4 regions of the Pantoea sp. NSTU24 genome follow, and region 2 is predicted to be linked to each of the others. Evidence: predicted binding sites of a transcription regulator. Region 2 holds the regulator's gene; each other region holds the start of a gene.
What was found. The regulator LexA, encoded in region 2, represses DNA repair genes until DNA is damaged. The targets are predictions, from matches to a motif close to TNCTGTATGTACATACAGNA.
Positions count from the first base shown of each region.

Region 1: ACLHDD_RS03735 (DNA translocase FtsK 4TM domain-containing protein) is a predicted target of LexA. The motif match lies at 900-919, and genes of this name have one in related genera.
Region 3: umuD (translesion error-prone DNA polymerase V autoproteolytic subunit) is a predicted target of LexA. The motif match lies at 905-924, and genes of this name have one in related genera.
Region 4: ACLHDD_RS19800 (YebG family protein) is a predicted target of LexA. The motif match lies at 777-796, and genes of this name have one in related genera.

Region 1 covers NZ_JBKIWZ010000001.1:751,553-753,752, reverse strand. Annotated here, with positions in the region: gene ACLHDD_RS03735 (DNA translocase FtsK 4TM domain-containing protein) at 1-839, opposite strand, end outside; gene lrp (leucine-responsive transcriptional regulator Lrp) at 958-1,452, opposite strand; gene trxB (thioredoxin-disulfide reductase) at 1,973-2,200, shown strand, end outside.
Region 2 covers NZ_JBKIWZ010000001.1:3,529,252-3,531,451, forward strand. Annotated here, with positions in the region: gene plsB (glycerol-3-phosphate 1-O-acyltransferase PlsB) at 1-144, opposite strand, end outside; gene ACLHDD_RS16735 (diacylglycerol kinase) at 273-641, shown strand; gene lexA (transcriptional repressor LexA) at 747-1,361, shown strand; gene dinF (MATE family efflux transporter DinF) at 1,462-2,200, shown strand, end outside.
Region 3 covers NZ_JBKIWZ010000001.1:1,150,759-1,152,958, forward strand. Annotated here, with positions in the region: gene ACLHDD_RS05675 (hypothetical protein) at 37-261, shown strand; gene ACLHDD_RS05680 (hypothetical protein) at 356-607, opposite strand; gene umuD (translesion error-prone DNA polymerase V autoproteolytic subunit) at 947-1,366, shown strand; gene umuC (translesion error-prone DNA polymerase V subunit UmuC) at 1,369-2,200, shown strand, end outside.
Region 4 covers NZ_JBKIWZ010000003.1:264,551-266,750, forward strand. Annotated here, with positions in the region: gene ACLHDD_RS19795 (Fic family protein) at 1-362, shown strand, start outside; gene ACLHDD_RS19800 (YebG family protein) at 419-760, opposite strand; gene ACLHDD_RS19805 (SIR2 family protein) at 902-1,696, opposite strand; gene ACLHDD_RS19810 (non-canonical purine NTP pyrophosphatase) at 1,693-2,200, opposite strand, start outside.

The sequences.
Region 1 (2,200 bases), 2.8 Mb from region 2:
ACGGCAGGCGTGACGCCGGCCGCTTCGACGGTGGCCGTGACGGCTGCGCTGGTTGCTGCGGCGGCTTTAGCCAGCAGCGGGTCTGGCTGTGACGGCGCGGACGCGGTACGTGGCGCAGAGAGCAGCACATCGTCGTCCTGCTCCGCCCCACTCATCTCAGGCAGATCGGCGAATTCGTGCGCATCACGATCGTCATCCTCTTCCTGCCACGGCTCATCGTGACGTGAGCGATTACTGGCAAACGTCAGCACACCCATTACTACGCCACCAATCCGTTCTGCAATGGTGAGCCATGACCAGCCGGTATAGAGCGTAATACCCGCCGCCCAGACGCAGAGCAGCATCAGCGTGCCGCCCGCCGGACTGAACCAGGGAGCGATTGCGTTACTGACCAGGCTGCCAATTACGCCGCCGGAGGCGAAGTACCAGATATCGTCGGCATTCAGCGCCGCCATACCACAGGTCGTCACCACCAGCGCAAGCACGCCAATTAAGCGCAGCCCGACAGCAAAATAGTCGAAATAGTCCTGATTGTCGCGCTGCCGGAAAGCAATCCAGCACAGCCCCAGGATAACGGGCGGAATGGCATACGCCATCACACCAAAGATGAAGAGTAAGGTGTCGGCCAGCCAGGCACCGGGGCTGCCGCCGAGATTGTGAATGGGTTCATGCCAGGCCGTCTGCGACCAGCTCGGGTCGGAAGGATTAAAACTGACCAGAGAAACCATCAGGTAGATGGCAAACAGCGCCACCAGAATGAGCATCGCTTCCAGCAGACGACGTCCACTGCTCAGCGACTGTAACGAAACGTCTTTGTCTTCTGTGTATTCCTGGCTCAAGAGGACTCTCCAGGTGCCTGTAAAGTAAGAAGCAACAGCGTCGGGCAAACCCGACGCTGATCCTGTATGAATTCACAGGAGTGTACCGAAATCTCACAGGTTTTGCACCTGCGCCGCATCAGCGGGTTTTGATCACCAGCCGGTTACTCTGTTTGACCTCTTCCATCACCACATAGGTTCGCGTGTCGTTTACGCCCGGCAGGCGCAGCAGGGTTTCACCGAGCAGCTTACGATAGGCAGACATATCAGGAACGCGGGTTTTCAGCAGGTAGTCAAAATCACCAGAAACGAGGTGACACTCTTGAGTTTCCTCAAGTTTTTGTACGGCGGCGTTAAATTGTTCAAACACATCCGGCGCACCACGATTCAGAGTAATCTCAACAAATACCAGCAGAGAGGCATCGAGATAGTGCGGGTTCAGTTGTGCGGTATAGCCAAGGATGAATCCCTGACGTTCGAGGCGGCGCACGCGCTCAAGACATGGCGTAGGCGATAAGCCTACGCGTTTGGAAAGCTCTACGTTTGAAATGCGACCATCTTTCTGAAGTTCGTTCAGAATATTCCTGTCAATTCTGTCGAGGTCTTTCCCGGGGCGTTTCTTATTGTCTACCATTATTATTGTCTCTCTTCATTCCTTCCCTTTACCTGCCACGCCCTGAAAACGCTCATTGTTCGGGGCATTTCTGAAGTGAGCTAACAGAGCCTGAGTAATAAGACTTATCGATATGACGCATGCTGTCTGTCCACATCATGCGTCATTATCCATATCAGGCTGCTTTTATCCGGCGTTACATGCAAAACAGGCGATGAAAACCTGTTTTGTGCCGATAAATGTTATTCACTTCTGATAATGTTTTCGCAAATGCGCAGGCGATTGTCAAAGTAAAATCACCAAATTCAGGACAAGATGCCAGACAGACCGCTGGGTATCTGTTTTTAAATGAATATTTTTCCGCTCATGCACCGGTTTAACCCGAGTTTTGCCCCCTTTTAGCGCATCACGCAGGCAAAACTGCCACTCATCGTCTACGCCGTTTGCAGCTATCGTTAACAAAATTGGCTAAGCCTTGTCATTGCCGCCAGATATTCCCTACAATCGCAGGCTATGTCAGCCGAATGAAACTGAGGAACGCATGAGTACGGCCAAACACAGTAAGTTACTCATTCTGGGCTCCGGCCCAGCGGGTTATACCGCAGCCGTTTATGCTGCACGCGCCAACCTGAATCCGGTGCTGATCACCGGTCTGGAAAAAGGCGGACAGCTGACCACCACTACCGAGGTAGAAAACTGGCCGGGCGACCCGCACGATCTGACAGGTCCATCGCTGATGGAACGTATGCATGAGCATGCCGAAAAATTT
Region 2 (2,200 bases):
ATCGTAAGGCAAAACATACATAATAGGCCGGGTCGGATCCAGGCCATGTTCTGAAACGGGATCGGCCGGAATGGCCTTACTTTTTACCAAAAACGACAGTGGTAAATTAAGCAGTTTGTAATAAAGTTTACGCCAACCTGACATAGACAACATGAAGCCTCTTGTTAGCAAAGCGCCGCAAGCATACCAGAAAGCGCAGCGAAGATCTGTGGTGGTGCTAATTGCACGCAGCCCAGACATTGACGTCAATACGATGAAAGGGTTCCCCCATCATGGCAAATAATGCCACCGGACTTATCAGAATAGTTAAAGCCGCAGGTTACTCATGGCAGGGGCTGCGTGCCGCCTGGCAGCATGAAGCGGCATTTCGTCAGGAAGCGCTGGCCGCGCTGGTTGCCATCGTCATCGCCTGCTGGCTGGATGTGGATGTGGTTTCCCGTATCCTTATGATTGGATCGGTGGTGCTGGTAGTGATTGTTGAAATCCTTAACAGCGCGATTGAATCCGTGGTGGATCGCATTGGTCAGGAGCATCATCCCCTGGCTGGTCGGGCGAAAGATATGGGATCGGCCGCGGTGCTAATCACCATTCTGCTGGCTCTGTTTGTCTGGATCGCGCTGCTCTGGTCACATTTGCGATAAGCGTTCCATATCGCGTCGGAAGCCGCGTTTTGCGGGACAATCGGTTTCCATTTCGCCAATACCTGTATATACTCACAGCGACTGTATAAACAACCAGGGGGCGGGATGAAAGCATTAACCAGCAGGCAGCAGCAGGTCTATGACCTGATTCGCGACCATATTACTTCAACAGGCATGCCGCCTACGCGTGCCGAGATTGCCGCGCAGCTGGGATTCCGTTCGCCGAACGCGGCAGAAGAGCATCTGAAAGCGCTGGCGCGTAAAGGCGTCATCGAGATCGTGTCCGGTGCCTCGCGCGGCATCCGTCTGCTGATGGAAGAAGAAGCCTCTGAAGGCTTACCGCTGATTGGCCGGGTCGCTGCCGGTGAGCCAATCATGGCGCAGGAACATATCGAAACCCACTACAAGGTGGATCCGGGCCTGTTTAAGCCGTCGGCTGACTTCCTGCTGCGCGTCAGCGGAATGTCGATGAAAGATATCGGGATTATGGATGGCGATCTGCTCGCCGTGCATAAAACCCAGGATGTGCGTAACGGACAGGTCGTGGTGGCGCGCATTGATGATGAAGTCACAGTGAAACGCTGGAAAAAGCAGGGGGCTATTGTCCATCTGCTGCCTGAAAACAGTGAGTTTGACCCGATTGTGGTTGATACCCGTGCGCAGTCGCTGACTATTGAAGGTCTGGCAGTGGGTGTCGTTCGCAACGGCGAGTGGCTCTGATTTTTCTGCCCGCGTGCATTCGCCCTCTCTGATGCTATTCTGTCTGCCCTAATTTTGTCGCGGCCCTGTTTGCGCAGCGACACTGAGCACGGAACGGCGAATGCGCTTTATTACGTCAACCGATAAAAATCTCTGGCGGCTTGCGCTGCCGATGATCCTGTCAAATATCACCGTACCCTTACTGGGTGTGGTCGATACCGCTGTTATTGGTCATCTCGACAGCCCTGTCTATCTTGGTGGGGTCGCGGTCGGGACCACTGTCACCAGTTTTCTCTTTATGCTGCTGCTTTTTCTGCGGATGAGCACCACGGGCCTTACGGCCCAGGCGCTGGGTGCGGGCGACAAAACGGCGCTGGCGCGGGCGCTGGTCCAGCCACTGATTATTGCGCTGCTGGCAGGGGTGCTGTTTATCGCCTTACGCTATCCGGTTATCCAGCTGGCGACACAGCTGGTCGGCGGCAGTCCCGACGTCCTGGCGCAGGCGGCACGGTTTATTCAGATCCGCTGGCTCAGTGCGCCAGCTACGCTGGCAAACCTGGTGATTCTGGGCTGGCTGCTGGGCGTGCAGTATGCACGCGCGCCGGTGATCCTGCTGGTGGTAGGGAATCTGGTCAATATCGTGCTCGATCTCTGGCTGGTCATGGGGCTGCACTGGGGTGTTGCGGGTGCGGCCACCGCCACGGCGCTGGCCGAATATATTACGCTGGGCGTTGGCAGCATCATGGTCTGGCGGGTACTGAAACTGCACGGCATCACGCCAGCCCTGCTGAAACAGAGCTGGCGCGGTGACAGTGCCCGGCTGCTGCGCCTCAACCGGGATATCATGCTGCGCTCCCTGA
Region 3 (2,200 bases), 2.4 Mb from region 2:
AAGGTTGACCCCCTTATCCATTGCAAGGAAACGATCATGGTCCACGACTATTTTGCACTCCCTCCGGCAGGTATCACCCAGGAACAACATAAACGCGCGATCGCTGTTGCGGCTGCGCTCTCTGTAGCAAAAGAGTCCGTCAGCGCCTCAACGTCTGCAACCGGCTCGAAGACCTCCTGGGATCTGCAGGCTGTGGCGAATGAAATAGCGAATCTGGCTGATGCGATTCAGGATGCGCTGGAGAGTGACAGCGGAGTGTAAATCCGGGAGGTGCGCCTGACGTATTTACGATGGGCCGGAGCAGCGTTCAGCCGCGCCGGTAACATCCGGCAGGCAGACGCTGCCGGAGGGGCGTCTATTCCATGCCTGGCGGCTCATACTTAATATATTGTCTCAGGGCATCATGGATGGCCCGATTATTACCGTCCTCCAGTCCGCGTTCGGCATATTCCTTCGCCAGCGCCGCCAGCACATCGTCAAATTTCCCTTTGTAATTGAGATTATTCAGCGCTATTTGCTGGCCCAGTATCGCTTTTAATACTGTGGTCTCAACTGTTAGCTGTGCAACGGTCTCTTCCAGCTTTCTGATGCGATCGTCGTCTGCCATAACTCCTCCATGCCTGAAAAAAGGCAGAATAACCCTCTCAACCTCTATATTCAAACGTCTGTCTGAACCGGAAAGCAGATGTCAGATTTTCCTTAAGTCAGAATAATTCACGGCGTAATTTATAAGAGGCGTTACTGTGAGCAAGGCAGAGCAATATGTTGCCGCTGCGCTGAAAGTAACCCGATTTTGTTTACTATCCCGGCACTGAAAAAACAGCGATTAAAAAAAAGTGTCGGGTCATCAGGTGTTTTACTTAAAAAAGGGCCAGAGCACTTGATTAAAGGGGGAAATAGCTATTACTGTATTTATATACAGTAACATGAAAAAAGGAGTAACATTGTGGAATTCATTAAACCTGCGGACATGCTCGCTATCCTGCCGCTGCCGCTCTATATCGAACGTGTCCCGTGCGGCTTTCCCTCACCGGCGCAGGATTATGTTGAACAGCGCATCGACCTGAATGCGCTGATGGTCCAGCATCCCAGCGCCACCTATTTTGTCCGCGTCAGCGGCGAGTCGATGATTGAGGCGGGCATCAACGATGGCGATATGCTGGTGGTCGACAGTTCCCTTACCGCCGCCCATGGCGATATCGTGGTCGCCGCCGTCGACGGCGAATTTACCGTTAAGCGTCTTCAGCTTCACCCCTGCCTGCAACTGATGCCGATGAATACTAAATTCAAACCGATCGCTATTCAGACCGAAGATGTGCTGGAAGTGTTTGGTGTTGTTACCTTTGTGATTAAAGCGACGCACTGACCATGTTCGCGCTGGTCGATGTGAACTGCTTCTATGCATCATGCGAAACCGTTTTCCGGCCCGATCTGAAAGGTAAACCGGTTGTGGTGCTGTCGAACAATGACGGCTGTGTGATTGCGCGCAGCGCCGAGGCAAAGAAAGCTGGCATTAAAATGGGTGCACCCTATTTTAAAATGCGCGAAGAGCTGACGCGTCACGCGGTACAGGTCTTCAGCTCAAATTACGCGCTCTATGCCGACATGAGCCATCGGGTGATGACCATCCTCGAAGAGATGGCCCCCTCGGTAGAAATCTACTCGATCGACGAGGCGTTTATGGATCTCACCGGCGTGCAGAACTGCACAGCGCTGGAGACCTTTGGCCGACAGGTCAAAGAACGGATCCGCAAAGAGACCCATCTGACCGTCGGCGTCGGCATTGCACAGACCAAAACGCTGGCAAAACTGGCGAATTTTGCGGCCAAAAAGTGGAGTAAAACCGGCGGCATTGTCGATTTATCGGACCCCGAACGACAGAAAAAGCTGCTGGCACTGGTCGATGTGGCTGACGTCTGGGGCGTGGGGCACCGAATCGGCAAACGACTCAACGCCATGGGCGTCATGACGGCGAAAGATCTGGCCGATCAAAGCACCGAATCCATTCGCAAACAGTTCAGCGTGGTGATGGAGCGCACCGTCAGAGAACTGCGTGGCGAATCCTGCCTGGAACTGGAATCAGTGACACCGGATAAGCAGCAAATCATGTGTTCACGTTCGTTTGGCAGCCGCATCTCCGATTATGACCAGATGCGCGAAGCCGTCTGTGCCTATGCGGAGCGCGCGGCAGAGAAACTGC
Region 4 (2,200 bases), on a different contig from region 2:
AAGGCGACCTCGACATCACACCCTGGCTGGTGTGGTTTCTGGATATTCTGGATGAGAGCCTGCAGCAGGCGATGCAGGTTATCGAACGCACGCAGAAAAAGGCACGTTTCTGGCTGCGGCATCAGGGAACCGGTTTAAGCCCTGAACAGGTAAAGGTGATGAACCGGTTGCTGGATGGCGGGGAGCAGGGTTTCGAGCTGGGCATCAGCGCCAGTCAGTATCAGAAAGTCGCGAAAGTAAGTAAGGCAACCGCGACGCGACATCTGGCCGAACTGGTGGAAAAAGGCTGTCTTTACAAACTGGAAGGCGGCGGCAGGAGCACCCGTTACCAGGTCAGCCACGCGGAAAACAAGGCGGTCTGAGGCCGCGCAGGCCAGAAACGACAACGCCGGAAGGGTGGCTTCCGGCGTTGTGGCGATCAGGCGGCTTTAACGGCGCGCACTTTCTTTGTCGCGGGCTCGTCTGCCTGCTCGCTGGCATCCTGATCGGAAACGGCGCCAGACTTCGATGCGCTGGCCGCCACTGTCGGCAGTTTGCTGGTGCGCAGGATATGCTGAACAGCATCTTTCTGATCGGCCATCAGCAGGCCCAGCGTTTCTGCCTGAGATTCGCCCATATCAGGCTGCTGCTGTAACAGCCAGTCGGTGAAGGCTTCGGCCATATCGAGCATTTTGTCGTAGGCATCGGCCTCTTTCTTATTGGCAAACGTCATCTTCTCTTCACCCTTTCTGACTACTACAAATTTTGTTTCAACAGCCATCTTTTTCGCCCTCAGGTACTGTGTATACATACAGTATATCATGCCGGTAATGCATTGCCAGCAGAGAATAGCGTTTACGGGTTGTGCGCAGGCTAACCTTGTCCACGCACAGGTTTTTTATTTTTCTTGTGCCAGTGCTCACTACACCAGCAGCTCCTCAAGAAACATCGCCAGCGCTTTGCGCGGATCGTCCTCTTCGGAGACGATCACCTCGATCCCCCACTGCCCCAGCACCTCTTTCGCCACCGGGTTGTTCCGGTTGGTGAACAGGTAGGATTTGGGCCGCGCGGTCGCCAGCCCGGTACGTCCCCACATTTTGGTCAGGCGGTAGAACAGCAGGCGGATATTGAAATCGCTGATGCTGTAGCCGACAAAGAGTACCGAATTGCCCATGACATCGTGCGTCAGTTTGATGTCGAGCGGCGAGTCGAAATAAAGGCGTTCAAAATAGCTGCTCTCATCGAGCACGATGGAGGTGTCATCGTCAAAGTCACCGTGCAGCTTGATGATGTGGCGTTTATCCTCGGTGAGAGAGACCAGGTCGGCCGCATTGGCTACTTTGTAGTAAGGCACACCGTTGGCGTCGTGCGCTGCTTCCAGCCAGCGGTCATAATTCGTCGTGTAGATACGGGAGAAATTTCCCTGGGTGATCATGGTGTGAATTTCCGAAGACCGGACATCGATATCCGGACGATGCCATTCACGATCCATCCAGCTACGCAGCGGGCCGAGCGAGCCTTTTTTCTGTTTGTAATACTCCGCCAGCGACAGGTGGGTTCCGTAGGTGTTAAAGATTTTCGGGTCGTAACCCAGCTCGTTGGCAAGATGCGCAATCAGTTCATGCCACTCCGGCAGGCCGAAATTGCGCGAGATACCCGCCCCGGCGAACAGGATCAGTTTGCCGGAGTCATAAGCACGCTTAAGTTCAGGTTTCATGCCACGCTCCGCGAGGTTTTTAAAAAGGTGGCAAAGCGATCCAGCGCGATACGGCGCATTGAGATCTCATTTTTAAGTTCACCCATTTCTGCAAAGGTCTGGTCATAGCCTTCGGGGACAAACACGCAGTCCCACTGAAAGCCGCGCGTGCCAGCAGGTTCTGCGGCGATGGTGCCGCGCAGTTCGCCCGAAAACTGATACATTTTGCGACCATCGCAGTAGCCGAGCACCGTCTTGGCGGTCACGGCCTGGCTGTCGAGCCCCTGCACCAGCGCGGTAAAGCGATCGGCGTCCAGACGGTTCCAGAAAATGCGGGTCAGTCCGGCGGGCAGGCCGTTCAGGCCATCCAGATAAAGGCCGGTATGTTCGACAAACAGCGGTCGCCCTATCAGGGAGAAGGCTTTGGTGAGTTTGTCGCGCACCAGGTCCAGCTCGTTCTCGGTCTGAATCTCTTCGATACGACGGGCGATGGGCAACACTTCGACCCCGACAGGTTCGAGAATT